3 regions of the Streptomyces sp. NPDC090445 genome follow, and region 3 is predicted to be linked to each of the others. Evidence: riboswitches for the same ligand, from Rfam matches in the RefSeq annotation. Region 3 holds a riboswitch; each other region holds the start of a gene.
The links. A riboswitch is a leader RNA that binds a small molecule or an ion and turns the genes downstream of it on or off. The one in region 3 is predicted to bind cyclic di-AMP.

Region 1: it holds a riboswitch for cyclic di-AMP, as region 3 does, so the genes downstream of both, ACIQUT_RS21085 (M23 family metallopeptidase) here and ACIQUT_RS20135 (transglycosylase family protein) in region 3, are expected to answer to the same signal.
Region 2: it holds a riboswitch for cyclic di-AMP, as region 3 does, so the genes downstream of both, ACIQUT_RS03050 (peptidoglycan DD-metalloendopeptidase family protein) here and ACIQUT_RS20135 (transglycosylase family protein) in region 3, are expected to answer to the same signal.

What each region holds. Positions count from the first base shown of each region.
Region 1 is NZ_JBIVXV010000010.1:107,241-116,951, reverse strand. Features, by position in the region: gene ACIQUT_RS21100 (DNA topoisomerase (ATP-hydrolyzing) subunit A) at 1-2,183, opposite strand, end outside; gene ACIQUT_RS21095 (M16 family metallopeptidase) at 2,443-3,816, shown strand; gene ACIQUT_RS21090 (M16 family metallopeptidase) at 3,837-5,204, shown strand; cyclic di-AMP (ydaO/yuaA leader) riboswitch at 5,415-5,570, shown strand; gene ACIQUT_RS21085 (M23 family metallopeptidase) at 5,584-6,378, shown strand; gene ACIQUT_RS21080 (GntR family transcriptional regulator) at 6,584-7,249, shown strand; gene ACIQUT_RS21075 (HPr family phosphocarrier protein) at 7,482-7,763, opposite strand; gene ACIQUT_RS21070 (GNAT family N-acetyltransferase) at 7,948-9,711, shown strand, end outside.
Region 2 is NZ_JBIVXV010000001.1:672,616-682,326, reverse strand. Features, by position in the region: gene ACIQUT_RS03070 (hypothetical protein) at 1-232, shown strand, start outside; gene ACIQUT_RS03065 (hypothetical protein) at 312-740, shown strand; gene ACIQUT_RS03060 (MBL fold metallo-hydrolase) at 950-2,152, opposite strand; gene ACIQUT_RS03055 (SGNH/GDSL hydrolase family protein) at 2,379-3,167, opposite strand; gene ACIQUT_RS03050 (peptidoglycan DD-metalloendopeptidase family protein) at 3,351-4,319, opposite strand; cyclic di-AMP (ydaO/yuaA leader) riboswitch at 4,324-4,535, opposite strand; gene ACIQUT_RS03045 (tyrosine-protein phosphatase) at 4,848-5,666, shown strand; gene ACIQUT_RS03040 (aspartate aminotransferase family protein) at 5,729-7,123, opposite strand; gene hpnH (adenosyl-hopene transferase HpnH) at 7,120-8,151, opposite strand; gene ACIQUT_RS03030 (1-hydroxy-2-methyl-2-butenyl 4-diphosphate reductase) at 8,157-8,897, opposite strand; gene shc (squalene--hopene cyclase) at 8,897-9,711, opposite strand, start outside.
Region 3 is NZ_JBIVXV010000009.1:81,755-91,465, reverse strand. Features, by position in the region: gene ACIQUT_RS20150 (globin domain-containing protein) at 1-592, opposite strand, end outside; gene ACIQUT_RS20145 (cytochrome P450) at 715-1,989, shown strand; gene ACIQUT_RS20140 (transglycosylase family protein) at 2,092-3,213, shown strand; cyclic di-AMP (ydaO/yuaA leader) riboswitch at 3,490-3,660, shown strand; gene ACIQUT_RS20135 (transglycosylase family protein) at 3,663-4,391, shown strand; gene eno (phosphopyruvate hydratase) at 4,699-5,985, shown strand; gene ACIQUT_RS20125 (septum formation initiator family protein) at 6,134-6,622, shown strand; gene ACIQUT_RS20120 (DUF501 domain-containing protein) at 6,703-7,281, shown strand; gene ACIQUT_RS20115 (exopolyphosphatase) at 7,278-8,246, shown strand; gene ACIQUT_RS20110 (NAD(P)/FAD-dependent oxidoreductase) at 8,719-9,711, shown strand, end outside.

The sequences.
Region 1 (9,711 bases), on a different contig from region 3:
CCGGCCACCGTGAGCACCAGGGCGTCCCGCGCCGGGTCCACCGCCGAGAAGTGGATCACCTTGGCGCCGGCGGAGAGCTTGATGCCCGCCATGCCGCCGGCCGGGCGGCCCTGCGGGCGCACCTGGCCCGCCGGGTAGCGCAGCAGCTGGGCGTCGTCGGTGATGAAGACCAGGTCCTCCTCGCCGGTGCGCAGCTCGACCGCGCCGACGATGCGGTCGCCGTCCTTGAGGGTGATGACCTCCAGCTCGTCCTTGTTGGCCGGGTAGTCGGGCACGACGCGCTTGACCACGCCCTGCTCGGTGCCGAGCGCCAGGCCCTGCGCGGACTCGTCGAGCGTGGTCAGGCAGACCACCTTCTCGTCGGGTGCCAGCCCGGAGAGGAACTCGGTCAGCGCGGCGCCGCCCGCCAGGTTCGGCGCGGCGTGCGTGTCCGGGAGCTGCGGCAGGTCGATCACCGGCAGCCGCAGCAGCCGCCCGTGGGAGGTGACCGCCCCGATGTCGCCGCGGGCCGTGGCCGCCACCTGCGAGACGATCAGGTCGTGCCTGGAGCGGGCGCCGCCCTCCTCCGCGACCACCGGGTCGCCGGTGGCCGTCCGCGCCAGCAGGCCCGTCGAGGACAGCAGGACGCGGCACGGGTCGTCCGCGACCTCCAGGGGGACCGCCGCGACGGCGGTGCCCGCCGACTCCAGCAGGACCGTACGCCGCTCGGTGCCGAACTTCTTCGCGACCGAGGCCAGTTCCGCGGAGACCAGCTTGCGCAGCTCGGCGTCGGACTCCAGGATCCGGGTCAGTTCCTCGATCTCGGTGGTCAGGCGGTCGCGCTCGGATTCCAGCTCGATGCGGTCGAAGCGGGTCAGGCGGCGCAGCGGGGTGTCCAGGATGTACTGGGTCTGGACCTCGCTCAGGGAGAAGCGCTCCATGAGCCGCTCCTTGGCCTGGGCCGAGTTGTCGCTGTCCCGGATGATCCGGATGACCTCGTCGATGTCGAGGAGGGCCACCAGCAGGCCCTCGACCAGGTGCAGCCGGTCGCGGCGCTTGCTGCGGCGGAACTCGCTGCGCCGGCGCACGACCTCGAAGCGGTGGTCGAGGTAGACCTCCAGCAGCTCCTTCAGGCCCAGCGTCAGCGGCTGGCCGTCGACCAGGGCGACGTTGTTGATGCCGAAGGACTCCTCCATCGGCGTCAGCTTGTAGAGCTGCTCCAGGACGGCCTCCGGGTGGAAGCCGTTCTTGATCTCGATGACCAGGCGCAGGCCGTGGGCGCGGTCGGTGAGGTCCTTGACGTCGGCGATGCCCTGCAGCTTCTTCGAGCCGACCAGGTCCTTGATCTTCGCGACGACCTTCTCGGGGCCGACGGTGAAGGGCAGTTCGGTGACGACCAGGCCCTTGCGGCGCGCGGAGACGTCCTCCACCGACACCGTCGCGCGGATCTTGAAGGTGCCGCGGCCCTTCTCGTAGGCGTCCTTGACCCCCGACAGGCCCACGATCTTGCCGCCGGTGGGCAGGTCCGGACCCGGCACGAAGCGCATCAGCGCCTCCAGGTCCGCGTGCGGGTAGCGGATCAGGTGGCGGGCGGCGGCGATGACCTCGCCCAGGTTGTGCGGGGGCATGTTGGTCGCCATGCCGACCGCGATCCCGGATGCGCCGTTGACCAGCAGGTTCGGGTAGGCGGCGGGCAGCGCGACCGGCTCCCGCTCCTGGCCGTCGTAGTTGGCGGTGAAGTCGACGGTGTCCTCGTCGATCGACTCCGTCATCAGCGACGTGGCGTCGGCCATGCGGCACTCGGTGTAGCGCATGGCGGCCGGCGGGTCGTCGTTGCCCAGCGAACCGAAGTTGCCGTGGCCGTCGACCAGCGGGAGCCGCATGGAGAAGGGCTGGGCCATGCGCACGAGGGCGTCGTAGATCGACGCGTCGCCGTGCGGGTGGAGCTTGCCCATGACCTCGCCGACGACGCGGGCGCACTTCACGTAGCCGCGGTCGGGGCGCAGGCCCATTTCGTTCATCTGGTAGACGATGCGCCGGTGCACCGGCTTCATGCCGTCCCGGGCGTCGGGCAGGGCGCGGGAGTAGATCACCGAGTACGCGTACTCGAGGAAGGAGCCCTGCATCTCGTCGACGACGTCGATGTCGAGGATGTTCTCCTCGAACTCCTCCGGCGGCGGGGTCTTCGTGCTGCGGCGGGCCATCGCTGCGCGGCTCCTTAACCAAGAAAGAAGGTGTGCTGGGGGTCTGGCTGGGTCGGACGGGTCCGGCTGGTTCCGGCGGATCGGCCGGTCTGGTGACAGGGGCTGACGTGGGTCGTCGCGACCATTGTGTCCCGAGGCACCGACAGGCCCGACTCCGACCCAGGCGTGCGGCGGGAACTTCTACGGTGCCCGGCGCGCTTGCATACAGTGGCAGGTCTGACGGAATTCTCTGCATCGCGATCGAAGGGACCACATGCCCATGGGTCACACGGCCACATCCCAGGCCGGCTCCGGAGGCCTGACAGCGACGGAACACCGGCTGGCCAACGGCCTGCGCGTGGTGCTGTCCGAGGATCACCTGACCCCGGTCGCCGCGGTCTGCCTCTGGTACGACGTCGGCTCGCGCCACGAAGTCAAGGGACGCACCGGTCTGGCTCACCTCTTCGAGCACCTGATGTTCCAGGGCTCCGCGAGCGTACCCGGCAACGGGCACTTCGAGATGGTCCAGGGTGCGGGCGGGTCCCTGAACGGTACGACGAGCTTCGAGCGCACCAACTACTTCGAGACCATGCCGGCCCACCAGCTGGAGCTCGCCCTGTGGCTGGAGGCGGACCGGATGGGCTCGCTGCTGGCCGCCCTGGACGACGAGTCCATGGAGAACCAGCGCGACGTCGTCAAGAACGAGCGCCGCCAGCGCTACGACAACGTCCCCTACGGCACGGCGTTCGAGCGGCTCACGGCGCTCGCCTACCCCCAGCCCCACCCGTACCACCACACCCCGATCGGCTCGATGGCCGACCTGGACGCGGCCTCGCTGGAGGACGCGCGTGCGTTCTTCGGCACCTACTATGCGCCCAACAACGCGGTGCTGTCGGTCGTCGGCGACATCGACCCCGTCGAGACGCTCGCCTGGATCGAGAAGTACTTCGGCACCATCCCCGGCCACGACGGCAAGCAGCCGCCGCGCGACGGCACGCTGCCGGACACCATGGGCGGCGAGCTCCGCGAGGAGATCGTCGAGGACGTCCCCGCCCGCGCGCTGATGGCCGCCTACCGGCTCCCGCACGACGGCACGCGCGAGTGCGACGCCGCGGACGTGGCCCTGACCATCCTGGGCGGCGGCGAGTCCTCCCGCCTGCACAACCGCCTGGTACGCCGCGACCAGACGGCCGTCGCGGCCGGCTTCGGCATGCTCCGCCTGGCCGGCGCGCCCTCCCTGGGCTGGCTGGACGTGAAGACCTCCAGCGGGGTCGAGGTGCCCGCCATCGAGGCGGCCGTGGACGACGAGCTCGCGCGGTTCGCCGCCGAGGGCCCGACCGCCGAGGAGATGGAGCGCGCGCAGGCCCAGCTGGAGCGCGAGTGGCTGGACCGGCTGTGCACGGTGTCCGGCCGCGCCGACGAACTGTGCCGCTTCGCGGTGCTGTTCGGCGATCCGCAGCTGGCACTGACCGCCGTGGAGCGGCTCCTCGACATCACCGCCGAGGAGGTGCAGGCCGTGGCCGCGGCCCGGCTGCGCCCCGACAACCGCGCGGTGCTGGTGTACGAGCCCCTCGCGGCCGACGCCGCCGAAGGCGCCGACGCCGCACAAGACGCCGACGCGACCGAGAACGAGAACGAGGGGGCGGAGCAGTGAGCGACAACGCAGCCGTCACGATGACCTTCCACCCGCGCCCCCAGGCCGGCCGGCCCCGGCCGTGGGCCTTCCCGGCCCCCGAGCGCGGCTCCCTGCCCAACGGCATGACCGTGCTGCGCTGCCACCGGCCGGGCCAGCAGGTGGTGGCCGTCGAGGTCAACCTCACCGCCCCGCTGGACGCCGAGCCGGCGGGCCTGGACGGCGTGGCCACGATCATGGCCCGCGCCCTGTCGGAGGGCACCGACAAGCACACCGCCGAGGAGTTCGCCGCCGAGCTGGAGCGCTGCGGAGCCACCCTCGACGCGCACGCCGACCACTCGGGCGTGCGCGTCTCCCTGGAGGTCCCCGTCTCCCGGCTGCCGAGGGCCATGGGCCTGCTCGCCGAGGCCCTGCGGGCGCCCGCCTTCGCCGACAGCGAGGTCGACCGCCTGGTCCGCAACCGCCTCGACGAGATCCCGCACGAGCTGGCCAACCCGCAGCGCCGCGCCGCCAAGGAGCTCTACCGCCGGCTCTTCCCGGCCGACCTGCGGATGTCCCGCCCGCGCCAGGGCACCGAGGAGACGGTGGCCCGGATCGACTCCGCGGCCGTGCGCGCCTTCTACGAGGCCCACCTGCGCCCCGCCACCGCGACCGCGGTGGTCGTCGGCGACCTGACCGGAATCGACCTGGACGCCGTGCTGGCGGACACCCTGGGCGCCTGGACCGGCACCGCGGGCCGGCAGGCGGAGGTGCCGCCGGTCACTGCCGACGACACCGGCCGCGTGGTCATCGTCGACCGGCCCGGAGCGGTGCAGACGCAGCTGCTCATCGGCCGGATCGGGCCGGACCGGCACGACACGGTGTGGGCGGCGCAGGTGCTCGGCACGTACTGCCTGGGCGGCACCCTCACCTCGCGCCTGGACAAGGTCCTGCGCGAGGAGAAGGGCTACACCTACGGCGTGCGCGCCTTCGGCCAGGTGCTGCGCTCCACGGCCGACGGCCGGGGCGCCTCGATGCTCGCCATCAGCGGCTCGGTGGACACCCCCAACACGGGCCCGGCCCTGGACGACCTGTGGAAGGTGCTGCGCACCCTCGCCGAGGGCGGCCTGACCGATGCCGAGCGGGACGTCGCCGTGCAGAACCTGGTGGGCGTGGCCCCGCTGAAGTTCGAGACGGCCGCGGCCGTCGCCGGCACGCTGGCGGACCAGGTGGAGCAGCAGCTCCCGGACGACTACCAGGCGCAGTTGTACGCGCAGCTGGCCGCGACGGGCACGGTGGAGGCGACCACGGCGGTGGTGAAGGCCTTCCCGGTGGACCGCCTGGTCACCGTGCTGGTGGGTGATGCCGCGCAGATCGAGGAGCCCGTGCGGGCCCTCGGGATCGGCGAGGTCACCGTCGTCACCAACTGACGGCGTCCTCCGCCCGCGGCAACCGGCGGGTGATTCAAGGGGCTTCGGCGGCTTGTCCGCCGAAGCCCCTTATGTCTGTTTGGCCCGAAGGCTGGCTTATGCGGTGTGGCGTGCGCAACAAAAGGCCGTGACCATTTGGTGATTGACTGATGATCCGCCTAGCGTCGGCCGTGCTGTTCGTCAGTTGGTACGCGCCGCACCCGCGGCACCGGACAGCGATCGCCGAGTCCCCGTCAGGCGCAAGCCTGGGGAGCCGGGGACCCACACGTCCCTGGGGTGAATCGGGCCGCCTCGCAAGAGGGGCCCGTAGGAGACCTTCCTGCTCCGAACCCGTCAGCTAACCCGGTAGGCGAGAAGGAAGGAAAGGATCAGCCTCCTCATGGCCTTTGGCAGCCGTGCCGCCGGCAAGCACCGTGGTTCCAGCCGTCTGAGCCGCAAGACCGCCGGTTACGCCGGTGTGGCCGCCCTCGCGACCACCGGCGTCGTGGGCACCCTCGCGGGCCCGGCGTTCGCCGCTTCGGACAAGGCCCCCTCCATGGAGGACACCGGGCTGAACGCGGTCGTCACCGCCGCCGACGTCGCAGGCGACGTCGAGGCCCAGGCCGAGGCCCAGAGCGCCGCCGCAGAGGCCGCCGCCGCCAAGGAGAAGGCCGAGGCCGACGCGAAGGCCCGGGCCGCCGAGGCCAAGCAGAAGGCCGAGGAGAAGGCGAAGGCCGAGCGCGAGGCCGCCGAGCGCGCCGCCCGCGAGGAGGAGCGCAAGCGCCTCAACACCTTCGTCTCCCCGCTCGACGACTCCTATGTCTCCACCCAGTACCGCGCGGGCGGCGGCATGTGGTCCTCCGGCAGCCACACCGGCATCGACTTCCACGCCGCGTCCGGCACCTCCGTGCAGGCGGTGGGCCTCGGCACCGTCGTCGAGGCCGGCTGGGGCGGCGCGTACGGCAACAACGTCGTCATCAAGCACGCCGACGGCACGTACACGCAGTACGGCCACCTGTCCTCGCTGAGCGTCTCCGTCGGCCAGCAGGTCACCCCCGGCCAGCAGATCGGCCTGTCGGGCTCCACCGGCAACTCCAGCGGCCCGCACCTGCACTTCGAGGCCCGCACCGGCGCCTCCTACGGCTCGGACATCGACCCGATCTCGTACCTGCGTTCGCACGGCGTCAGCCTCTGATCCAGGCGCGTCGCGCACGCACCCGCACACGCTTCGCCCGAAGGCCCCGGCTCACCGAGCCGGGGCCTTCGGCGTTGTGGCCCGTAAATACCCCCGATTTCCTTCCCCGCTCGGAAAATTCCGCCGGTTGCAATAGAGTCCCCGTACGATCCCAGTACGGTCACGGCATTGTCGCCGGCAATCGGAAACAAGCGGAGGTCCCGTCTTGCGTATTCCCGCGCACGCGGTATGCACTGCAATCCGCGACGACATCGTCTCCGGGGTGTTCGAACCGGGCGGCAGGCTGACCGAGGAGGTGTTGGCCCGCCGCTACGGTGTCTCGCGCGTCCCGGTCCGCGAGGCGCTGCGGACGCTGGAGTCCGAGGGCTTCGTGACCACCCGCCGCCACGCGGGCGCCTGCGTCGCCGAGCCCACCGAGCAGGAGGCGGCCGACCTGCTGGAGCTGCGGATGCTGCTGGAGCCGCTGGCGGCCTCGCGGGCCGCCCGCCGGCGCAGCGAGGGCCACCTCAAGGTGCTGCGCGGGCTGGTCAGGCTGGGCCAGGAGCGGGCCAGGCAGGGGCAGGGCGAGGACCTGCGGGCGCTGGGGAGCTGGTTCCACGAGACCTTGGCGCAGGCCTCCGCCAGCCCCGGGCTGATCACGCTGCTCACCCAGATGCGGCACAAGGTCGCCTGGATGTACGCCGTGCAGGCCCCGGCCCGGCCGGCGGAGTGCTGGGCCGAGCACGGCGCGATCGTGGACGCGGTGGCGCGCGGGGACGCCGAGCGGGCGAAGGTGCTCACGGCTCTCCACGCCGACCGGACGACCGGGTCCTACCGGCTGCGGGTGAGGACTTCGCAACCTGCCGTAAACACGGGGAGCCGCTCCCATTAACAGGAGCGGCGTATGAATGGGGGATGCCGCCGCGCCCGGGCATTTCACGCCCCGGAATTTCCGCCCGGCTTTCCCGGCCGGGTGATGTGAATTCCCGCGGCCGCCCGATGCCCCGCCCGGACGCCCGCCCGGAATTCTCGCGGCGAGGCGGGGGCGGAAAACAGTGAAGCCGCGGTCCCGGATTTCCCCGGAAGCCGCGGCCCCACCGTCCGCGCGGTGCGAACCCGAAGGGTCAGACGGTCTCGGGGAGCTCCTCCAGCCCCTCGGCGACCAGCTTCGCGAGGCGGTCCAGCGCCGCCTCGGCGCCCTCGGCGTCGGACGCCAGGACGATCTCCTCGCCGCCCTGTGCGCCCAGGCCCAGCACCGCCAGCATGGAGGCGGCGTTGACGGGGTTCCCGTCGGCCTTGGCGATGGTCACCGGGACGCCGGAAGCGGTCGTCGCGCGGACGAAGATCGAGGCGGGACGGGCGTGCAGGCCCTCGGTCCAGCCGACGTTGACGCGGCGCTCTGCCATGGTGATGCCCTTCAGGTTCTCACGGTTGTCTAGACCAGTCTCTCACGACGCCCCGAGTGCTCCGGCCGACCTCCGACCCGGATCACCCGCCGCTCGACGTACCCCAGCTTGCACCGGTTTGCCCGGTGTTGCCGTACGCGCCGCGCAGGGGCTGTCCTGCCCGTCCTGGGCTTAGGATCGCCGCATGACCACCGCGTCGGACCCCTCGTACCCGGCCCACTGGGAAGCCGACGTCGTCCTGAGGGACGGCGGCACCGCCCGCATCAGGCCCATCACCACCGAGGACGCCGGGCGGCTGGTCGGCTTCTACGACCAGGTCTCCGACGAGTCGAAGTACTACCGCTTCTTCGCCCCCCACCCCCGGCTCTCCGACCGCGACGTGCACCGCTTCACGCACCACGACTACGTGGACCGCGTCGGCCTCGCGGCCACCGTCGGCGAGGAGTTCATCGGCACCGTCCGCTACGACCGCATCGGCCCCGACGGCCGCCCCGCCTCCGCCCCCGCCGACGAGGCCGAGGTCGCCTTCCTCGTCCAGGACGCCCACCAGGGCCGCGGCGTCGCCTCCGCACTGCTGGAGCACATCGGGGCCGTCGCCCGGGAGCGGGGCATCCGCCGGTTCGCGGCGGAGGTGCTGCCCGCCAACACCAAGATGATCAAGGTGTTCACGGACGCCGGCTACCAGCAGAAGCGCACCTTCGAGGACGGCTCCGTCCACCTCACCCTCGACCTCGAACCCACCGCCGAGTCCCTGGCCGTCCAGCGCGCCCGCGAACAGCGCGCCGAGGCCCGCTCCGTGCAGCGGCTGCTGGCCCCCGGCTCGGTCGCGGTCGTCGGAGTCAGCCGCTCCGGCGCAGGCGTCGGAGCGGCGGCCCTGCGGAACCTGCGCGACAGCGGATTCCGCGGCCCCCTCCACGCCGTGAACGAGGCCCGCGCCCCCGGCGCCGAAGGGGACCTGCTGGAGGGCGTACCGGCCTACCGCTCCCTCCGCGACATCGACGCCCCGGTCGACCTCGCGGTCGTCGCGGTCCCCGCCGAGCGCGTCCCGCAGGTGGTGGCCGACTGCGGCGAGCACGGCGTCCAGGGCCTCGTCGTCCTGTCCGCCGGATACGGGGAGAGCGGCCCGGCCGGGCTCGGCCGGCAGCGCGAACTGGTCCGCCAGGTGCGCTCGTACGGGATGCGGCTGATCGGGCCGAACGCCCTCGGCGTGATCAACACCGCCCCCGAGGTGGGCCTCAACGCCTCGCTCGCCCCGATGCCGGCCCCCGTCCCCGGCCGGATCGGGCTGTTCACGCAGTCCGGCGCGATCGGCATAGCGCTGCTGTCCGCGCTGCTGCGGCGCGGCGAGGGGCTGTCGTCCTTCGTGTCCGCGGGCAACCGGGCGGACGTCTCCGGCAACGACATCCTCCAGTACTGGTACGAGGACGAGGCCACCGACGTGGCCCTGATGTACCTCGAAACCCTCGGCAACCCGCGGAAGTTCACCCGGCTCGCGCGCCGCACCGCCGCCGTCAAGCCGGTCGTCGTCGCCAAGGGCGGCCGCCACACCCCGGCCGGCCACGTGGTCCCGGGGACCAGGCTGCCGGAGACCACCGTCTCCGCACTGCTGCGGCAGGCCGGCGTGATCCGGGTCGACACGGTGACCGAGCTGGTGGACGTGGGGCTGCTGCTCGCCTCGCAGCCGGTGCCGGCCGGGCCGCGCGTGGCGATCCTCGGCAACTCGGAGTCCCTCGGCTTCCTCACGTACGACGCCTGCCTCGCCCGGGGGCTGCGGCCCGGCGCCCCGCTCGACCTGACCACGGCGGCCTCCGCGGCGGACTTCGGCCGGGCCCTGGCCGCCGCCCTGGCCTCCGACGCCCACGACGCGGTGGTCGTCACCGCGATCCCGTGGGTGAACGAGGGGGCGAGCGCCGACGACCTCGCCGACGCGCTGCGCGACGCCGTCTCC
Region 2 (9,711 bases), on a different contig from region 3:
CAGCCTGGAGTCACTCGGGGTGCTGCCCTGCGCGGATGCGTACGACATCGACCCCGCTTCGCTCACCGCGGCGGATGCGTCCGACGACTACCTCACGGGCCTTCAGGTCGAGCCGCCCACCGGTATGGACCCGGCCGTGCTCAGCGGGATGGTCCAGTCCGTCATCTACACCCAAAGTCAGATCGTCGCGAATATCGACCCCTTGGCCTCGTCGCCGTATCCACCGTTCTAGCACCCGGATCGCCGTGGTGGAGCGGGGCCGGTGCCATCCGCCGCCGCACGCCGTGCGGCGGCCGACAAGAGGGAGCAACATGGCTGACAGGCAGGCATCCGGCCCGGATGGGACGCGCCCCGGCGACGACCGTGCACAGCCCTGGGGGCAGCCGACGAACACACCGCCCCCCACGCTGCCGTCCGGCGGCACTGCGGCCCTCGTCGGCGCGGGAGCCCTCGCCGTGGGCGGCCTGATCGCCGTCAAGGTGCTGCGCGGCATCGCATCCGCTCTGCGCAACCGCCCGCAGACTCCGGCCGACGCTCTCGGAGCGCTCGCCGAGAGCCACAAGCGGGAGGTCGCCGAGCTGGCGAAGACCGACCCGGCGGCCGCGGCCGCGCTCAAGGTCCGGCGGGAGCAGGAGCTGTCCCGCCTGCGTCAGCAGCTCGTCGACTCCAGCCTCGCTGCGAGCAGAGCCATCGTCCGCAACATGAACCCCCATTCACCTTGGTGCACCTGCTGTCGCTGATGACACCGGCGCACGGCCCCTGGCGATCCGCGCCGGACCGCGAGAGGCGGCTCGGCGCGGGCGTCGATCACAAGCCGCAGTCAGCGTTCGGGGGAGCCGTCCCCGTCGTCCCACCCGCCGGCGGGCGGCCGGCTCGGGTCGTCCCTCGCCCGGCCCGCCCGCCGGCCGGGTCGTCGGCTCTCACCCGGGCCGCCCGCGCGGCGGGGCCGTCACCTCTCGCCGGCGAGGTCCAGGTCGCGGTCGGTCGGGGGGACGGCGCCGGCAGCCGCCCGGTCCGCCGGCGCGGGCTGCCGCCACGGGCGGTCGATGGGCCGGGTCACGGGGCGCCACCAGGGGTCGGTGGGGAGGACGCCGCCCGGTTCGAACGGCTCGCCCGGCCGGGGGACGGCGACCGGCTGCTCCGCTTCCGCGCCGGCGTCGAGGGTCCACTCGCCCGGCTCCGCCCACGGGTGGAACGCGAGGTTGAAGGTCCCCCAGTGGATCGGCAGGAGCACCCCGTGCGGCGCGGCCCCCTGGAGGTCGAGGTGGGCGCGGACGCCCTCCTCGGGGGTCATGTGGATGTCCGGCCAGTACTCGGAGTAGGCACCGATCTGGATCATGGTCGCGTCGAAGGGGCCGTGCTCGGCGCCGATGTCCTTGAACCCGGGGAAGTAGCCCGTGTCGCCGCTGTGGAAGATCCGGTGCTCGTCGCCGGCGACGACCCAGGAGGCCCACAGGGTGTGCTGCTCGTTGCGCAGCCCGCGCCCGCAGAAATGGCGGGCCGGGGTGGCGGTCAGCGACAGGCCGGCGATCTCGGTGGTCTCGTTCCAGTCGAGCTCGCGCAGCCGGTCAGCGGAGACGCCCCAGTGCTCCAGGTGCGCGCCGACGCCGAGCGGGACGGCGAAGACCGTGTCGGTGCCGGCCAGCTGCTTGACGGTCGGCAGGTCGAGGTGGTCGTAGTGGTCGTGGGAGATCACGATGGCGTCGACCGGCCCCAGTGCGGCCAGCGGCACCGGCACGGGGTGCAGCCGCCTGGGCCCGGCGAAGGGGAAGGGAGAGCAGCGCTCGCCCCACACCGGGTCGAAGAGGATCCGGCGCCCGTCGATCTCGGCGAGGACGCTCGAATGCCCCATCCAGGTCAGGCGCAGCCCGCTGACCGGCGGCTTTGCCAGGTCGGCGAGGGTCGTCGGGTGGACGGGGATCGACGCGGCGGGGCTGCGCCGGATCCGCTGCTCCTTGTGGAAGTAGACCTTGGCGAATTCCAGCATCGAGGCGGAGGGCCTGGTCCGGGCGCCTACCGGGTTCCGGAAGGAGCCGTCGGCGAAGTTCGGCGAGCGCCGGATCCGCTCCAGCCGTGCGCCGGACGGATCCGCGCCGAAGGCTTCGGGGCGCAGGGCGCGCAGCCGGGGACGCAGGGGTTGGGAGCCGGTCAAGGCGCCTCCTGGGAGGGTGGGGCGGGCGGTCGCAGGCCGTGGCCGGCAGTCTGCTTCCTACTGGTCTACCACCACCAACGCGGGGCGGCCCCGGAGGATTCCGGGGGCGCGCCCGCACCACCCCTCGCAGCAGCCTCAGTGCTCCGCGGGGGTGCTGGTAAGGACCGGCGATCGTCTGCGGGCCGGTGGTGGCCGATCGCGCAGTTCCCCGCGCCCCTTCGGGGCACTACAGGGGCAGCAGGTCCGGTCGCTTCGCCTCGACGTGGTCGCCGGAGGACTCCCCGCGCAGCCGCCGGCCGATCCACGGCACGAGGTACTCGCGGGCCCACTGGATGTTGTCGCGGGTCACGTCCACCGAGCCGCGCGGCTGCTGCGGCGGCCACGGCTGGTCGGGGTCGGCCGGCACCTCCAGCCCGAGCACCTGGGCGGCGCGCAGCGCGACCCGGGTGTGTCCCTCGGGCGAGAGGTGCAGCCGGTCGTCGTCCCAAGCTCGGCGGTCCTGTACGGACTTCAGCGACCAGAGGTCGAGGACGGGGCAGTCGTACCGGTCGGCGATGGCGCGCACGTGCGCGCTGTACGTGGCGACCTTGCCCCGCAGGTGCTTGAGGACGGGCACGCCGCGGGTGTCGAAGCCGGTGGTGATCATGACCTGGCCACAGGCGGCGGTGAGGTCGGCGACGGCGGCCTCGAACCGCTCGGCGACGTCGTCCGGGTCGCTGCCGGGCCGGATGATGTCGTTGCCGCCGGCGCAGAAGCTCACCAGGTCGGGGGCGAGCTCCCTGGCCCGGGGAACCTGCTCGGCCACGATCTGGTCGAGCAGCCGTCCGCGCACCGCGAGGTTGGCGTACCGGAAGTCGCCCTCGGGGCGCTGGTCGGCCAGGAGCACGGCCAGCCGGTCCGCCCAGCCGAGAAAGAGCCCGCCGGGCCCCGGGTCCCCCACACCCTCCGTGAAGCTGTCCCCGAGTGCCGCGTACGAGCCGATAATCCGGTACGCCTGTTCTGTCGTCTCTGTCATCGTCGTCGCTGCCACGGGACCATATCCTTCACCGCGGGACGTGACCTACGCCACCGTAGGAAGGGGTTGACGGACCGTGATCTATACCACCCGGTCGGTGCGGAATAACAGCGCGTGAGGCCGGGACCCCCCTCGGGCCCCGGCCTCACGCGGGTCTGCCGCCCGCGGCGGCGGCGCGAGCCGTCAGATGGTCACGCCCTTGGAGCGCAGGTAGCCGATCGGGTCCATGTCCGAGCCGTACGAGGGACCGGTGCGGATCTCGAAGTGCAGGTGCGGGCCGGTGGAGTTGCCGGTGGAACCGGAGAGGCCGATGGTCTGGCCGCCGCTCACGCTCTGGCCGACCGAGACGGAGAGCTGGGAGAGGTGGCCGTACTGGGAGTACTTGCCGTCCGTGTGCCGGATGATGACCTCGTTGCCGTACGCGCCGGCCCAGCCGGCGGAGACGACGGTGCCCGCGCCGACCGCCTTGACGGTGGTGCCGGAGCTCGCGATGAAGTCGACGCCGGTGTGGTAGCCGCTGGACCACATGGCGCCGGCGGTCCGGTACTGGGTGGAGACGCCGCCGGGGACGGGGGCGGTGAAGCCGGCCGCGGTGACCGCACCACCGGCGGCAGCGGCCGCGCTCTTCTTGGCAGGCACGGGCACGGGCGCGGACGCAGGCGCGGGGACCGCGGCGAGCGGGGAACCGGTGGTGGCCGGGGCCTTCTTCTTCGGCTTCGGCGCGGGGGCGGGCTGCTCGGCCGGAGCCTGCTCGGGAGCCGGCGCGCCCGGGGCGCCGAGGGTCAGCTTCAGCCCGGGGTGGATCAGGGAGGGGTTGTCGCCGACGGCCTCGCGGTTGTCGGCGTAGAGCCGCTGCCAGCCGCCCGGGAGGTCGCGGTCGGCCGCGATGACGGAGAGGCAGTCGCCCGTCCGGACCGTGTAGACGGCCGCCTCGGCCCGGGCGGCCGCAGGGGCCTGCGGGGCCGCGGCCGGGAGCGCGGTGGCGGCGGCCTGGGCGGCGGTCTCGGCGGCGGCCGGGGCGGCGGACGCGTGGGCGCCGGCGGCGCCCATCAGCGGCAGGGCCAGGGCCGCTCCGCCGGTGCCGGCGACGGCGGCGAAACCGCGGGCTGTGAAACGGTACTTCGGGCGGCGGTGCTTACCCTTTGCCGGCATGGCGCATTCCTCTCCGGCGCCTGCGAGGTGAGCTGTCGGGTTCGGATGGGAGATGTCCGGCCGTCCGTGTTGCACGTCCACGCGCAACACGGACGTGCGCGTGAAGTGAACGGAACACGTACGGCTTCACCCCTGGCTGCTCCGGAGCGGAACTCCGGCGCAGCGGCTTACCTGGTTCCCCCGCTCCTGCCGCGCGAGTTCGGTCGAGTGCTGTTTCCGGACGGCGGCAGGATTAGGCGGTCCATCCGGATCGGTCGCGAAGGTAATCCAGCGGGACCGCACGGAACAAGCCGCGAATTTCCTGACGGATTCACAGGGGCGGGAGTCCGGCGGAATTCCGGTCACCCTGCGTCCATTCCCCGCCGCCAACAGCCGTTCCGCCCGGGCCATTCGCCTTTGGCGATCAGGCACTCAACGTCACCGTATGATCTGGCTCACGGGGCTGTGCCCGATCTCGCCTCCGGCACCGGCAAGTTGGTCCCAAGCAGAGCAATTCGGACACTCGATGACGATGTGGAGGATTCCCTCGTGACCCAGCAGATACCGCCCTCTTCGCCGAATGTCCCGCTTCCGGAGTCCGATCTGTCCGGTGTGCGCAATTTCCGCGACGTGGGCGGCCTGCCGACCACGGACGGGCGGAGGGTCAAGGCGGGACGACTCTACCGAAGCGGACATCTCGCACATGCCACCGAAACCGATGCAGAATTCCTCGCATCGCTCGGCCTGCACACCGTCTTCGACTTCCGCAATGCGGCCGACCAGGCCCTCGAAGGTCCCGACGTCGAGCTCCCCGGGGTGCGCAACGTCAACATTCCGCTGTCCGATCCGGCCGCCGGCAAGGAATTCTGGACCATGGTCCGCAATGGAAACCTGGATCAGCTCCGCGGAATCCTCGGCGGCGGAAAGGGCTCCGCCCGGATGGTGGACTCGTACCGCTCGATGGTCGTGGACCGCACCGCCGAGCACAGCCGGGTCCTGCACGCCCTCGCCGAGGACAGCCTCCCGGCGCTCATGCACTGCGCCGCCGGCAAGGACCGGGCCGGCCTGTCGGTCGCCGTCACCCTGCTCGCGCTGGACGTGGAGCGCGAGGCCATCGTCGCGGACTACCTGGAGTCCAACGCCCCGCACCGCCGCTACCGGGTCCGCCGCGGCAGCGACGCACCCGAGGCCCGCTCCCCCGAGGTGATGGAGCTGCTCGCCCCGCTCTTCGACGCCCGCGCCGCCTACCTGACCGCGGCCTTCGACACCATCGACGAGCACTGGGGCGGCGTCGACCGCTACCTCGCCGAGGGCCTCGGCCTGACCGCCGGGACCCTCGGCCGGCTGCGCGGGCGACTGCTCGACTGAGCGCACCGCGGGAGGTGCCGTGACGGGCCGGCGATCACCTGCGGGCCCGTTGCGGCCGGCCGTCAGCCGCCCGCGACGGCCTGCCTGACCAGCGTCCGCCCGAAGTCCCACAGGAGCCCGCCGCCGGCGTGCGCCTCGTCCATGACCGCCCGGAAGGCGCCGACGAACCGGTCGACGTCCGCCTCGTCCACGATCAGCGGCGGGATCAGCTTGATCACCTCCAGGTGGTCCCCGGAGACCTGCGTCAGGATCCGGTGCCGCTGCAGCAGCGGCACCACCACCATCTGCGCGAACAGCCCCTTGCGGGCCGCCTGGAGCACGGTCCACCGGCTGCGCAGCCGCAGCGAGGACGGCCGGCCGAACTCGATGCCGATCATCAGGCCCCGGCCCCGGACCTCGTGCAGCAGATCGTACGCGTCCACCAGCGCGGCGAGGCGCCCGCGCAGCAGGTCGCCCATCGCGCGGGCGTTCGCGACGACCGACTCGTCCTCCATGACGGAGAGCACCGCCAGCCCGGCCGCCATCGCCTGGGCGTTGGACCCGAAGCTGGCGGAGTGCACCAGGACCCGGTCCATGGACGAGTAGACCTTCTTGAAGATCCAGTCACGGCCGAGGGTGGCGCCGACCGGGACGTAGCCGCCCGACAGCGCCTTCGCCACGCACACCAGGTCCGGCTCCACGCCCGGCTCGTGCCGGTACGCGTAGAATTCGCCGGTCCGTCCGAGGCCGGTCTGCACCTCGTCGGCGATCAGCAGCGCCCCGTGCCGGCGCAGCAGCTCCTGCGCGGCGGGCAGGAAGCCGGGCGGGGCCGCGTGCACGCCCTTGCCCTGGATCGGCTCGACGACGAACCCGGCGACGTCACCGCGCTTCAGCTCCCGCTCCAAGGCGGCCAGGTCGCCGAGCGCGATCCCGGTGTCGGGCAGCAGCGGCGCGAAGCCGTCCCGGAAGCCGGCCTCCCCGTTCACCGAGAGCGAGCCGGTGGTCAGCCCGTGGAAGGCGTGGTCGCAGTAGAGGATCCTGGGCCGCCCGGTGGCGTACCGGGCGAACTTCAGGGCGGTCTCCACGGCCTCGGTGCCGCTGTTGCCGAAGAAGACCCGGTCCAGGTGCGGGCTGTACGCCAGCAGCTTCTCGGCCAGCAGCCCGGGCAGCGGCTGGCAGTCGAAGCGGGTCAGGTCGGCGAGCTGTGCGTCGAGCACGTCGTGCAGGGCCCGGCGGACGACCGGGTGGTGCCGGCCGAGACCCATCACCCCGAACCCGGACAGCATGTCCAGGTAGTCGTTGCCCTCGGCGTCCCAGAAGTGGGCGCCCTCGGCCCGCTCGTAGACCTTGTCGAAGCCGATGGTGTGCAGCATGCGGGGCAGTTGCGGGTTCAGGTGCCGGGTGTGCAGCTCGTACCGCTCCGCGCCGCGCTCGGCCAGCAGCGCCTTGAGGTCGAAGCCTCCGGACGCGGTGGTCATGCCGAGCCGCCCAGGTTGCCGGAGACCGTGTCGCGGGCCGCGCGCAGGGATTCCTTGAGGGAGCCCATGGTGGCGAGGACGGCGGTGGGCTCGTAGCCGCAGTGCGCCATGCAGTTCGCGCAGCGCGGGTCCTTGCCGCGGCCGTACCTGCTCCAGTCGGTCTCCTCGATGAGTTCGCGGTACGTCGTCACGTACCCGTCGCTCATCAGGTAGCAGGGGCGCTGCCAGCCGAAGAGGGAGTAATTCGGAATGGCCCAGGCGGTGCACGGGAAATCGGCCTTGCCTTCCAGGAAGTCCAGGAAGAGCGGGGAGTGGTTGAGCCGCCAGCGGCGCCGGTTGCCGCCCGCGAAGGCCTTCCGGAAGAGTTCCCGGGTCTGTTCGACGCCGAGGAAGTGTTCCTGGTCGGGTGCCTTTTCGTAGGCGTAGGCGGGCGAGATCATCATTTCGTCGACCTTCAGGTCGTCATTGAGGTAGTTGAGCACCTCGATGACGGTCTGCGGGGTGTCGGTGTTGAAGAACGTGGAGTTCGTGGTCACCCGGAATCCGCGCTCCTTCGCCTCCTTGATGGCGGCGACCGCCTCGTCGAAGACGCCTTCCTTGGCCACGGATTCGTCGTGGCGTCGGCGCAGTCCGTCGATGTGCACGGCGAAGGCGAAATAGGGCGAGGGGGTGAACTTCCCGATCTTCTTGCGCAGCAGCAGGGCGTTGGTGCACAGGAACACGTACTTCCGCCTGGCGACCAGCTGGCGCACGATCTCGTCGATCTGCGGGTGCATCAGGGGCTCGCCGCCCGCGATGGACACCATGGGTGCGCCGGACTCCAGGACGGCGCCGACCGCCTGGGCCACCGGCATGCGCTGCTTGAGCACCCCGGCGGGGTGCTGGATCTTCCCGCAGCCCTCACAGGCCAGGTTGCAGGCGTAGAGCGGCTCCAGCTCCACGATCAGGGGGAACTTCTCACGCTTGCGGAGCTTCTGTTCGAGCAGATAGGTCCCGACCCTGATGGACTGTCGCAGCGGCATGGCCATCTGGCTCACCTCCTGGGGAGCGGCAAAGAACGGTGCCAGTCATAGAACGCGGGCAATACGGCACGCAGTACGCGGAAGGCCGATATTCCACCGCGGACCGTGCCGATGCGGACGAGCTCGTGCTCCGGGGCGTCCACGACCACCCGGACGGCGGCAACCGGGCGGGGCTCGACGGCCGGGGCGGCCGCTCCGGCGGCGGTTCCGGCGGCGGTTCCGGCGGCGGTTCCGGCGGCGGTTCGGGCAGTGGCGCCGGCGGCGGTTCGGGCAGCGGTCCACAGGGTGGCCGCCGATTCCATGTCGACGGCGATGGCTCCGGTGGCGCGCAGCCGCGCGCGCTCCTGGCCCCGTACGACCCGGTCGGAGCCGGTGAGTGCGCCGGTGTGCACGGTCCGGCCGGGGGCGGCGCGGGCCAGCGCCTCGGCGAGCAGGGACGTTCCCGCACAGGTGACGGTGCCGCGGGGGTCCCGGGTCTCCTCGGCGACGACCAGGTCTCCGGGGTGCATGCCGGGTACGAGTCCGGCGCAGAACCCGGTGGCGAGGACGGCGGCGCCCGCCAGGCCCGGTGCGGCGAGGGCGCGGGTGACGGCCCGCTCGGCGGCGCGCGGACCCATGCCGGTGCGCAGGACCGTGTACCCGAGGGGGGCGCCGCGGTCGCCGCCGCTGCACAGGGCCGCCTGCTCGATGCGCAGGGCGCAGGCGACCAGCAGCGGCCGGGGCCCGGGGCCGGCGGGCCGGGCGGCGGCCATCAGGGCGTCCCGGGCGCGAAGGGTTCCCCGTGCAGGTAGCGGCCGAGCGCGGTGAGCGGGAACACCTGCCGGTACAGGTGGTAGTTGATGGAGAAGTCCCAGGGGAAGCCGGTGCCCGTGAAGTGCGGTTCGTCCCAGGAGCCGTCCGCCAGCTGGGTCCCGGTCAGGTAGGAGACGCCCCGTTCGACGGCCATTCCGTCGCGCTCCCCCGCCGCGAGGAGGGCCATCAGCGCCCATGCGGTCTGCGAGGCGGTGGAGTCGCCGCGGCCCGCCCAGGCGGCCGGATCCCGGTAGGAGCGCTGGTCCTCGCCCCAGCCCCCGTCTGCGTTCTGTACGGATTCCAGCCAGGCCACGGCCCGCCGGACCGCCGGGTGGGCGGGGGCGATGCCCGCCGCGACCAAGGCCGGCACCACCGACCCGGTCCCGTACACGTAGTTGGTGCCCCAGCGGCCGAACCAGCTTCCGTTCGGCTCCTGTTCGGCGAGGAGCCAGGCGGTGCCGCGCCGGGTCCGCGGGTCGGCGGCCCGGCCCTCGACGGCGAGCATCTCCACCACGTGGGCGGTGACGTCGGCCGAGGGCGGGTCGACGACCTCGCCGAAGTCGCAGAAGGGCAGCCGGTTGGGCAGGGGGCTGGTGTTGTCGGCGTCGAAGGCGGCCCAGGCGCCGTTCCTCGACTGCATGCCGAGGATCCAGGAGACGGCCCGGGCGATGGCGGCCTCGGCCCGGGCCGGGTCGGAGTGCCTGATCCGGCGCAGGGCGAGGACGACCTCGGCGGTGTCGTCGATGTCGGGGTAGGTGTCGTTGTGGAACTCGA
Region 3 (9,711 bases):
GGGTGCCGTCGGGGCGCGGGGCGTTGCCGATGGAGTAGGTGCGCCAGGTCCGCGGGACGCGTGCGCTGCTCACGCTCGTGTACTGGCCGGGCCGGTAGGGGAAGGGGGCCTCGGGGCGCAGGGTGAGGACGCCCACGTCCTCGCCGTAGGCGAGGTGGCGCACGATCTCCGCGTCCCACCAGGGCGGGCCCTCGCCGGTGGCGGCGCCTGCGGTCATCGCGTCGGCGACCACCTGGTACGCCTCGGACCAGGCCTTCTCCACGACCGGGGTCCAGGCTGCGCCGGAGGTCTCGGCGAGCGCGGCGAGCAGGCTGGCGCCGACGGCCGCGTAGTGCTCGGGGCGGGCGAGGAACTTGCGGTGGTCGCGGCCGAGGTCCTGGAGGTAGGGGAGCAGGCTGTCGTGTTCCAGGTGGGCGATGACGTGGGTGAGGGCGGCGAAGAGCCGGTCGCGCTGGCGCTGCATGTCGTGGGAGGCGGACGGGAAGAGCGCGCGGATCGCGGGGTTGTGCCAGAAGAGGTGGGAGTAGAAGTACTTCACGGCATGCTCGGCCCGCCTCTCCACCACCGCGAAGCTGCTTTTCAAGATCCTCACATCCACAGGACCGAAGTAGGAACGGCCGACGGGGCGGCGTCAAGCGATGGCGGATCTACGGACAGCCGCGGCGAACGCCCCCATATCGGATGCCGCTCCGGCGGCCGGGATACGGTCGACGGGTGCACGAGCCGACCCCCGCAGCCGCCGAAGACCCCGCTCCCGCCCAGGGCCCGACCCTGTTCGACTGGGAGTTCGCGACCGACCCCTACCCCGCGTACGCCTGGCTGCGCGAGCATGCGCCGGTGCACCGCACCAGGCTGCCCAGCGGGGTCGAGGCCTGGCTGGTGACCCGGTATGCCGACGCCCGCCAGGCCCTCGCCGACCAGCGGCTCAGCAAGAACCCGGCGCACCATGCGGAGCCGGCGCATGCCAAGGGCAAGACCGGGATCCCGGGGGAGCGCAAGGCGGAGCTGATGACGCATCTGCTGAACATCGACCCGCCGGACCACACCCGGCTGCGGCGCCTGGTGTCGAAGGCGTTCACCCCGCGCAGGGTGGCGGAGTTCACACCGAGGGTGCAGGAGCTGACCGACCAGCTCATCGACGCGTTCGCCGGTCGGGGTGAGGCGGATCTCATCCACGAGTTCGCGTTCCCGCTGCCGATCTACGCCATCTGCGAGATGCTCGGCGTACCGCGCGAGGACCAGGACGACTTCCGCGACTGGGCCGGGATGATGATCCGGCACGGCGGCGGCCCGCGGGGCGGAGTGGCCCGTTCCGTGAAGCAGATGCGGACCTATCTCGGGGAACTCATCCACCGGAAAAGGGATGATCTGGGCGATGACCTCATCTCCGACCTGATCCGGGCAAGTGACCACGGGGACCACCTGACGGAGGCCGAGGCCACCGCCATGGCCTTCATCCTGCTGTTCGCCGGTTTCGAGACCACCGTGAACCTCATCGGCAACGGCGTGCACTCCCTCTTCGTGAACCCCGGCCAGCGCGTCCGCCTGCAGGAGTCCCTCGCGGCCGGGGAGCGCGGCCTGCTGCAGACCGGCGTCGAGGAACTGCTCCGCTACGACGGCCCCGTGGAGCTCGCCACCTGGCGGTTCGCCACGCGGCCGCTGACCCTCGGGGGCCAGGACATCGCCGTCGGCGACCCGGTGCTGGTCGTGCTCGCCGCCGCCGACCGGGACCCGGCGCGGTTCGCCGATCCGGACACCCTGGACCTCTCCCGGGCCGACAACCAGCACCTGGGGTACGGGCACGGGATCCACTACTGCCTCGGCGCCCCGCTCGCGCGACTTGAGGGGCAGACGGCACTTGCGACTTTGCTGACGCGTCTGCCGGATCTGGAACTCGCCGTTCCGTCAACTGACCTTCGATGGCGGGGAGGTCTGATCATGCGTGGCCTGCGCACTCTTCCCGTTCGATTCACACCCCGAAACATCTGAACACTTCCTGAAGGAAAGTCAGGTTCTTGCTCAACTTGTGACAATCGTTCGAAGGAGGCTAGGTTCTGCCGTTACTCAGTCGTTATGCGAAAGGTGCTGCCCATGCTTTCCGGGAACGGCCGCCACAGACGCCCCCGCCAGGTCCCCGCGATTGTCGTCACCGCCGGAGTCACTGGCTCCGCACTGGCCATGCCGCTGCTGGCCGCCACCGGTGCGAACGCGGCGGAAGCCGCCACCTGGGACAAGGTCGCCGAGTGCGAGAGCGGGGGCACCTGGAGCGCCAACACCGGGAGCGGCGCCTACGGCGGGCTGCAGTTCACCCAGGAGGAGTGGAAGAACGCGGGCGGCGAGGAGTTCGCCGAGCGCGCCGACCTCGCGAGCCGGTCCCAGCAGATCGCCGTCGCCGAGCGCATGCTCGGCTCCCAGGGCCCCGAGGCCTGGCAGAACTGCGCCGCCCAGGCCGGGCTGGCCAAGGACGCCCCCGCCGCGGACGTGGACCCCGGCGCGAAGGGCCAGCACCGGGCCATCGGCCAGACCCCGAGCCGCCCCGACGACAAGGTGCCCTCGAACGGCAACGGCAACGGCAGCCGACCCACGGACTTCGGTGCCCCGACCCCCGCGCCGGACTACACGATCCCGCCCGCGCCGACGGGGCCGTCCAGCGGACTGCCCGTCATGCCCGCCCCGGACGGTACGACCGCGAACCCGACGGTCCCGCCCGTGTTCCCCGGCGACCCGACCGCGAACCCGGTGACGCCGACCCCGACCGCGCCGGGCACCCCCGGCACCCCGGGCGTCACCCCGGGCGTCACGCCGGGCGCCCCGGGCACCCCGGGCGTCACCCCGGGCACTCCGAACGCCTCCGCGCCCGGCACCCCGGGAGCCCCGAACCAGGGCGGCGTCCCGGCCGACCCGGCGAACCTCTCCGCCCCGTCGGCGCAGGGTGCACCGGGCGCACCGGGCGCACCCGGTGCACCGGGCGCCTCCACCGACCCGGGTGCCATCCCGGACGTCATGGGCGGCGGCAAGCACCGCGGCACGCCTGCCGTCGAGGTGTCGCCGGCCTCGTACACGGTCAAGGAGGGCGACAGCCTGGCGACCATCGCGAGCTCCACGGGCGTGAAGGGCGGCTGGGGGGCCCTGTACAAGGCCAACGAGCAGGTCATCGGCGGTGACGCCAACCTGATCAAGCCGGGGCAGAACCTGGATCTAAGCCAGAAATAAGGGCAGTTCGGACACCCGTAAAGCGTCGAATGTCCGGTTCGTTCAAATGAGACATGCATCTCTTCCGGTCAACTGGCGTGTCCCGCCTGGAGGCTTGCGCAAACCAGGCCCCCACCTGCGCAAACACCCCGAAAAGCAGCGCAAGTAGGGGCTCTCTCTCCCCGGTGTTCCTCGTTGAACATCGGGGAGAGACATGCCTACGGTCTGAACCGCTCGCCACCGCGGGCCCCTTCGACCGCACTGCCGAATCCTGCCGGCGGACGGAGGGAACACTCGTCGCGTCAAGCGCCGAAGGCAGGAGCGGGGGAACCAACGTAGGTGCCGGGAAGGGCCGTTGAAAGACGGCACGCACCGGCTTGGGGTGAAGCCGCGCGTCACACCGCGCGACCGGGCAACTCATCCGCCCGAACCCGACAGCTCACCTCGCAGGCGTCGGTGAGGAGAAATCCATGCTGCTTTCGGGCAAGGGCAAGCACCGCCGCGCCACCGCCATCGAGCGGACCACCCGCATCGTGACGCTCGCCGGCGTCGCCGGTGTCGCCGTCGCCGCGCCCCTGATGACCGCGGGCACCGCCTCCGCCGCCACGGGCTCGGAGTGGGACCGCGTCGCCGCGTGCGAGTCCGGCGGCAACTGGTCCATCAACACCGGCAACGGCTACTACGGCGGCCTGCAGTTCTCGGGCTCCACCTGGGCCGAGTACGGCGGCAAGGCGTACGCCGCGCAGGCCAACCAGGCCTCCAAGGCGCAGCAGATAGCCGTCGCGGAGAAGGTCCTCAAGGGCCAGGGCAAGGGCGCCTGGCCGCACTGCGGCAAGGGCCTGACCAACTCGGCCTACACCGGCGGCGGTTCGACCGCCACCAACAACAACACGACCACCAAGTCGACCCCGAAGTCCTCGACCCCGAAGACCGAGACCAAGAAGACCCAGCCGCAGAAGACCGAGACGAAGAAGGCGCCCTCGCGCACCGAGGCCCCCACGACCCGGTCCGAGCGCTCCGAGGCCCCGGCCCCGAAGACCGGCAACGGCTCCTACGAGGTCAAGTCCGGCGACACCCTCGGCACCATCGCCGAGGCCCGCAACATCAAGGGCGGCTGGGAGAAGCTCTTCGAGCTCAACAAGGACATCGTCTCCGACGCCGACCTGATCTTCCCCGGCCAGAAGCTGAAGCTCGGCTGAACATCCCGCGAAGCCCCGCGTGCGTAGGCCGCGCGGACTGACGCGAAGGTCACCGCACGTGTGAGCCCACCGCCCGGCGCGTATCCCCCCCACGCGCCGGGCGGTGGTGCGTGCGCCCCCGACGGCGGTCGGTGGCAGCCTGAATGAGGGTCCGTATGTCCCGGAAGCGGGGTATTCGGGCCCTTTTTCGTCCCAGGACCCGGGCGGTCGGCTGGCCGACAGCCCGGAGCCGGTTAGGCTCTAGGCGGCAAGGCCGGCCACGGCCTGACCCGCCACCGCACACCCAGCGTCACATCCCCAGAAGGAGATGCTCGTGCCGTCCATCGACGTCGTCGTAGCCCGGGAAATCCTGGACTCCCGAGGCAACCCCACGGTCGAGGTCGAGGTGGGCCTCGACGACGGCAGCACCGGCCGTGCTGCCGTTCCGTCCGGTGCCTCCACCGGTGCCTTCGAGGCCATTGAGCTTCGCGACGGCGACCCCAACCGCTACATGGGCAAGGGCGTGGAGAAGGCCGTCCTCGCGGTCATCGAGCAGATCGGCCCGGAGCTCGTCGGCTACGACGCCACCGAGCAGCGCCTGATCGACCAGGCCATGTTCGACCTGGACGCCACCGACAACAAGGGCTCGCTCGGCGCCAACGCCATCCTGGGCGTCTCCCTCGCCGTCGCGCACGCCGCGTCCGAGGCCTCCGACCTCCCGCTGTTCCGCTACCTCGGCGGCCCGAACGCGCACCTGCTGCCCGTTCCGATGATGAACATCCTGAACGGCGGCTCGCACGCCGACTCCAACGTGGACATCCAGGAGTTCATGATCGCGCCGATCGGCGCGGAGTCCTTCTCCGAGGCCCTGCGCTGGGGCGCCGAGGTCTACCACACCCTCAAGAAGGTCCTGCACACCAAGGGCCTGTCCACCGGCCTGGGCGACGAGGGCGGCTTCGCCCCGAACCTGGAGTCCAACCGCGCCGCGCTCGACCTCATCGTCGAGGCCATCAAGCAGGCCGGCTACACCCCGGGCAAGGACATCGCGCTCGCGCTCGACGTCGCCGCGTCCGAGTTCTACAAGGACGGCAAGTACGAGTTCGAGGGCCAGTCCCGCTCGGCCGCCGAGATGACCGAGTACTACGCGGAGCTCGTCGACGCGTACCCGCTGGTCTCCATCGAGGACCCGCTGTTCGAGGACGACTGGGCCGGCTGGAAGACCATCACCGACAAGCTGGGCTCCAAGGTCCAGATCGTCGGCGACGACCTCTTCGTCACCAACCCCGAGCGTCTGGCCCGCGGTATCGAGGAGGGCTCCGCCAACGCCCTGCTCGTGAAGGTGAACCAGATCGGTTCGCTGACCGAGACCCTCGACGCCGTCGAGATGGCCCAGCGCAACGGCTTCAAGTGCATGATGTCGCACCGCTCCGGCGAGACCGAGGACGTCACCATCGCCGACCTCGCCGTCGCCGTGAACTGCGGTCAGATCAAGACCGGCGCCCCGGCCCGCTCGGACCGCGTCGCCAAGTACAACCAGCTGCTGCGCATCGAGGAGATCCTCGACGACGCCGCGGTGTACGCGGGCCGCAGCGCGTTCCCCCGCTTCAAGGGCTGACGGCCCCTGAGCCTCCGTACGTCCCCGCACCCGGTCCCGTACCGTGTGCGGGGACGTAGTGCGTACTGCGCAGTGCGCAGCGCGTGTTGTGCAGTGGTCGAGAGCGCGTGCCGGCACGCGGACACCGGACACCAGGGGAGGCGGAACAATGGCCGGGAACCGGGATCGGTTCTCCACCTTCTCCACCGCGACCAGGCTCAAGCAGCTCGGTGAGCGGACCGCCGCCCATGTCTACCGCTCCCAGAGCCGCCGTCAGGTCCGCCGCAGCCGGCTGACCGGGCGGGCCGCCCTCCTGGTGCTGGTCCTCTGTACGCTGGTCGTCGCCCTGGCGTACCCGATGCGCCAGTACGTCTCGCAGCGCTCGGAGATCGCCGAGCAGCAGCGGGCGGCCGCGGCGGCCGGCAAGCGGCTCGAACGGCTGCGCGACGAGAAGGCCCGCTGGCAGGACGACGCGTATGCGGAGCAGCAGGCCCGCAAACACCTGCACTTCGTACGCCCGGGCGAGATCAGCTACATCATGAACGACCCCGGGGCCGAGGCGGCGGAGCACCGGCGCACCGGACAGGCCGGGGCCGACCGCCCCTGGTACTCGAACGTCTGGGACGGCGTCGACAAGGCCGACCGCCCCGGCGACTGACGACACCACCGGCAGCACCACCAGAGCACCAGCAGCACCACCCCACCCACACGACAAGAACGAAGAGACTTCCTCCAGGCATGCAGACGCCCCCGCCCCAGACCGACCGGACCGAGCCGACCGACGCGGACATCGAGGCGTTCGAGCAGCAGCTCGGACGCCCGCCGCGCGGGCTGCGCGCCATCGCCCACCGCTGCCCCTGCGGCCGGCCGGACGTGGTCGAGACGGCCCCCCGCCTCCCCGACGGCACGCCCTTCCCCACCCTCTACTACCTGACCTGCCCGCGCGCCGCCTCCGCGATCGGCACGCTGGAGGCCAACGGCGTGATGAAGGAGATGCAGGCCCGGCTCGCCGAGGACCCCGAGCTCGCCGCCGCCTACCAGGCCGCGCACGAGGACTACATCCGGCGCCGCGACGCCATCGAGGTGCTCCAGGGCTTCCCGAGCGCCGGCGGGATGCCGGACCGGGTGAAGTGTCTGCACGTGCTCGTCGGCCACTCGCTGGCCGCCGGCCCCGGCGTGAACCCGTTCGGCGACGAGGCCCTCGCCATGCTGCCGGAGTGGTGGGCGAAGGGCCCGTGCGTCACCCCGTGCGGCGGCGGCGACCAGGCCGGGGACGCGTCTGCGGAGCCGACCGGGCAGAAGGAGTCGGAGGCGTGACCCGGGTCGCGGCCGTCGACTGCGGGACGAACTCCATCCGCCTGCTGGTGGCGGACCTCGACCCCGCCACCGGCGAGCTGGTCGAGCTGGACCGGCGGATGACGATCGTCCGCCTCGGCCAGGGCGTTGACAAAACGGGCCGGCTGGCCCCGGAGGCCCTGGAGCGCACCTTCGCGGCCTGCCGCGTGTACGCCGAGGTGATCAAGGAGCTCGGCGCCGAACGGCTGCGCTTCGTGGCGACCTCGGCCTCCCGCGACGCCGAGAACCGCGACGACTTCGTCCGCGGGGTCGTGGAGATCCTGGGCGTCGAGCCCGAGGTGATCTCGGGCGACGAGGAGGCGGAGTTCTCCTTCATCGGCGCCACGAAGGAGCTGACCGGCGCGGATCTCCCCCAGGCTCCGTCCGGGGGGACCCCCATGGACAAGCCGTTCCTGGTCGTGGACATCGGCGGCGGCTCGACCGAGTTCGTCGTCGGCGAGGACCACGTCCGGGCGGCCCGCTCCGTCGACGTGGGCTGCGTCCGGATGACCGAGCGGCACCTGGTGGTCGACGGCGCGGTCACCGACCCGCCGACCGCGGAGCAGATCGCCGCCATACGGGCCGACATCGAGGCGGCCCTGGACCTGGCCGAGCAGACGGTCCCGCTGCGCGAGGCCCGCACCCTGGTCGGCCTGGCCGGCTCGGTGACCACGGTCGCCGGGATCGCCCTCGGCCTGCCCGACTACATCTCCTCGGAGATCCACCACGCCCGCGTCCCGTACGCGACGGTCCGGGAGATCACCGAGCGGATGCTGACCACGACCCACGCCGAGCGGGCCGCCATCCCGGTCCTGCACCCGGGCCGGGTCGACGTGATCGGCGCCGGCGCGCTGGTCCTCCAGGCGGTCATGGAGCGGATCGGCGCCGCGGAGGTCGTCGTCTCGGAACACGACATCCTGGACGGCATCGCCTGGTCCATCGCCTGACCCCGCGAGAGCGCCCCCACCGCCGGGGGCGCTCTCCCGCGAGGCAGTCCGGCCGGGCCGGGCAGAGGAATGTAAGGGGTGCAAGGGGTCTGGGGGGTCTTTATGGGGGTCTTGGGCCCCTCTCCCCGAAGAAAGTTCGTGAAGTTCTTCACAAGGAAAAAGCCCCGCCCGGGTCAAGTGGAGGGCCGTTCGGGAGGTTTGCGGGTGCCCCGGGTCCTTTTTGCGCGCGCGTTCGCGTGAACCGGGGAACGCGCCACGCGTGGCCGGTGCGTATCCGCGAACCCGGTGGTCCACCCCGCTGACGTGCTCGGAGTGCAGTTCAGGGCGGGTGAACAACGAATCCCGTTACACCTTGGTTCCCGTTCCGCACCATGACCTGGGTCACGTGGGCGGCGCAGTGTAGCAGAGGCCCTGTCGGTTCTTGTGAAGGGGCTCACGAGCATCACCCCTTGGGGTGCTGGATACTCGTTCCATGAGCACCACGGAGCGTCCCAGGATCCTCGTTGTAGGAGGTGGGTACGTAGGCCTGTACGCGGCCAAGCGCATCATGAAGAAGATGCGCTACGGCGAGGCGACCGTCACGGTCGTCGACCCCCGGTCCTACATGACCTACCAGCCCTTCCTCCCCGAAGTGGCCGCCGGCAGCATCTCGCCGCGGCACGTCGTCGTCCCGCTGCGACGCGTGCTGCCCAAGGCTGAGGTCCTCACCGGGCGCGTCACCACCATCGACCAGGACCGCAAGGTCGCCGTCGTCACGCCGCTCGTCGGCGAGGCGTACGAGCTGCCCTTCGACTACCTGGTGATCGCGCTCGGCGCCATCTCCCGCACCTTCCCGATCCCCGGCCTCGCCGAGCAGGGCATCGGCATGAAGGGCGTCGAGGAGGGCATCGGCCTGCGCAACCACGTCCTCGAACAGCTCGACAAGGCCGAGTCCACGACGGACGAGAACGTCCGCCGCAAGGCCCTCACCTTCGTCTTCATCGGCGGCGGCTTCGCCGGCGCCGAGACGATCGGCGAGGTCGAGGACATGGCCCGCGACGCCGCCAAGTACTACTCCACGATCAAGCGCGAGGACATGCGCTTCGTCCTGGTGGACGCGGCCGACAAGATCCTCCCCGAGGTCGGGCCCAAGCTCGGCACCTGGGGCAAGGAGCACCTCGAGTCCCGCGGCATCGAGATCTACCTCGGCACCTCGATGGACTCCTGCGTCGACGGCCACGTCGTGCTGAAGAACGGCCTCGAGGTCGACTCCAACACGATCGTGTGGACCGCGGGCGTCAAGCCCAACCCGGCGCTGGCCCGCTTCGGCCTGCCGCTCGGCCCGCGCGGCCACGTCGACACCGCCCCGACCCTCCAGGTCCAGGGCACCGACTACATCTGGGCCGCGGGCGACAACGCCCAGGTCCCGGACGTCGCCGCCCGCAAGGCCGGTGTCGAGAACGCCTGGTGCCCGCCGAACGCCCAG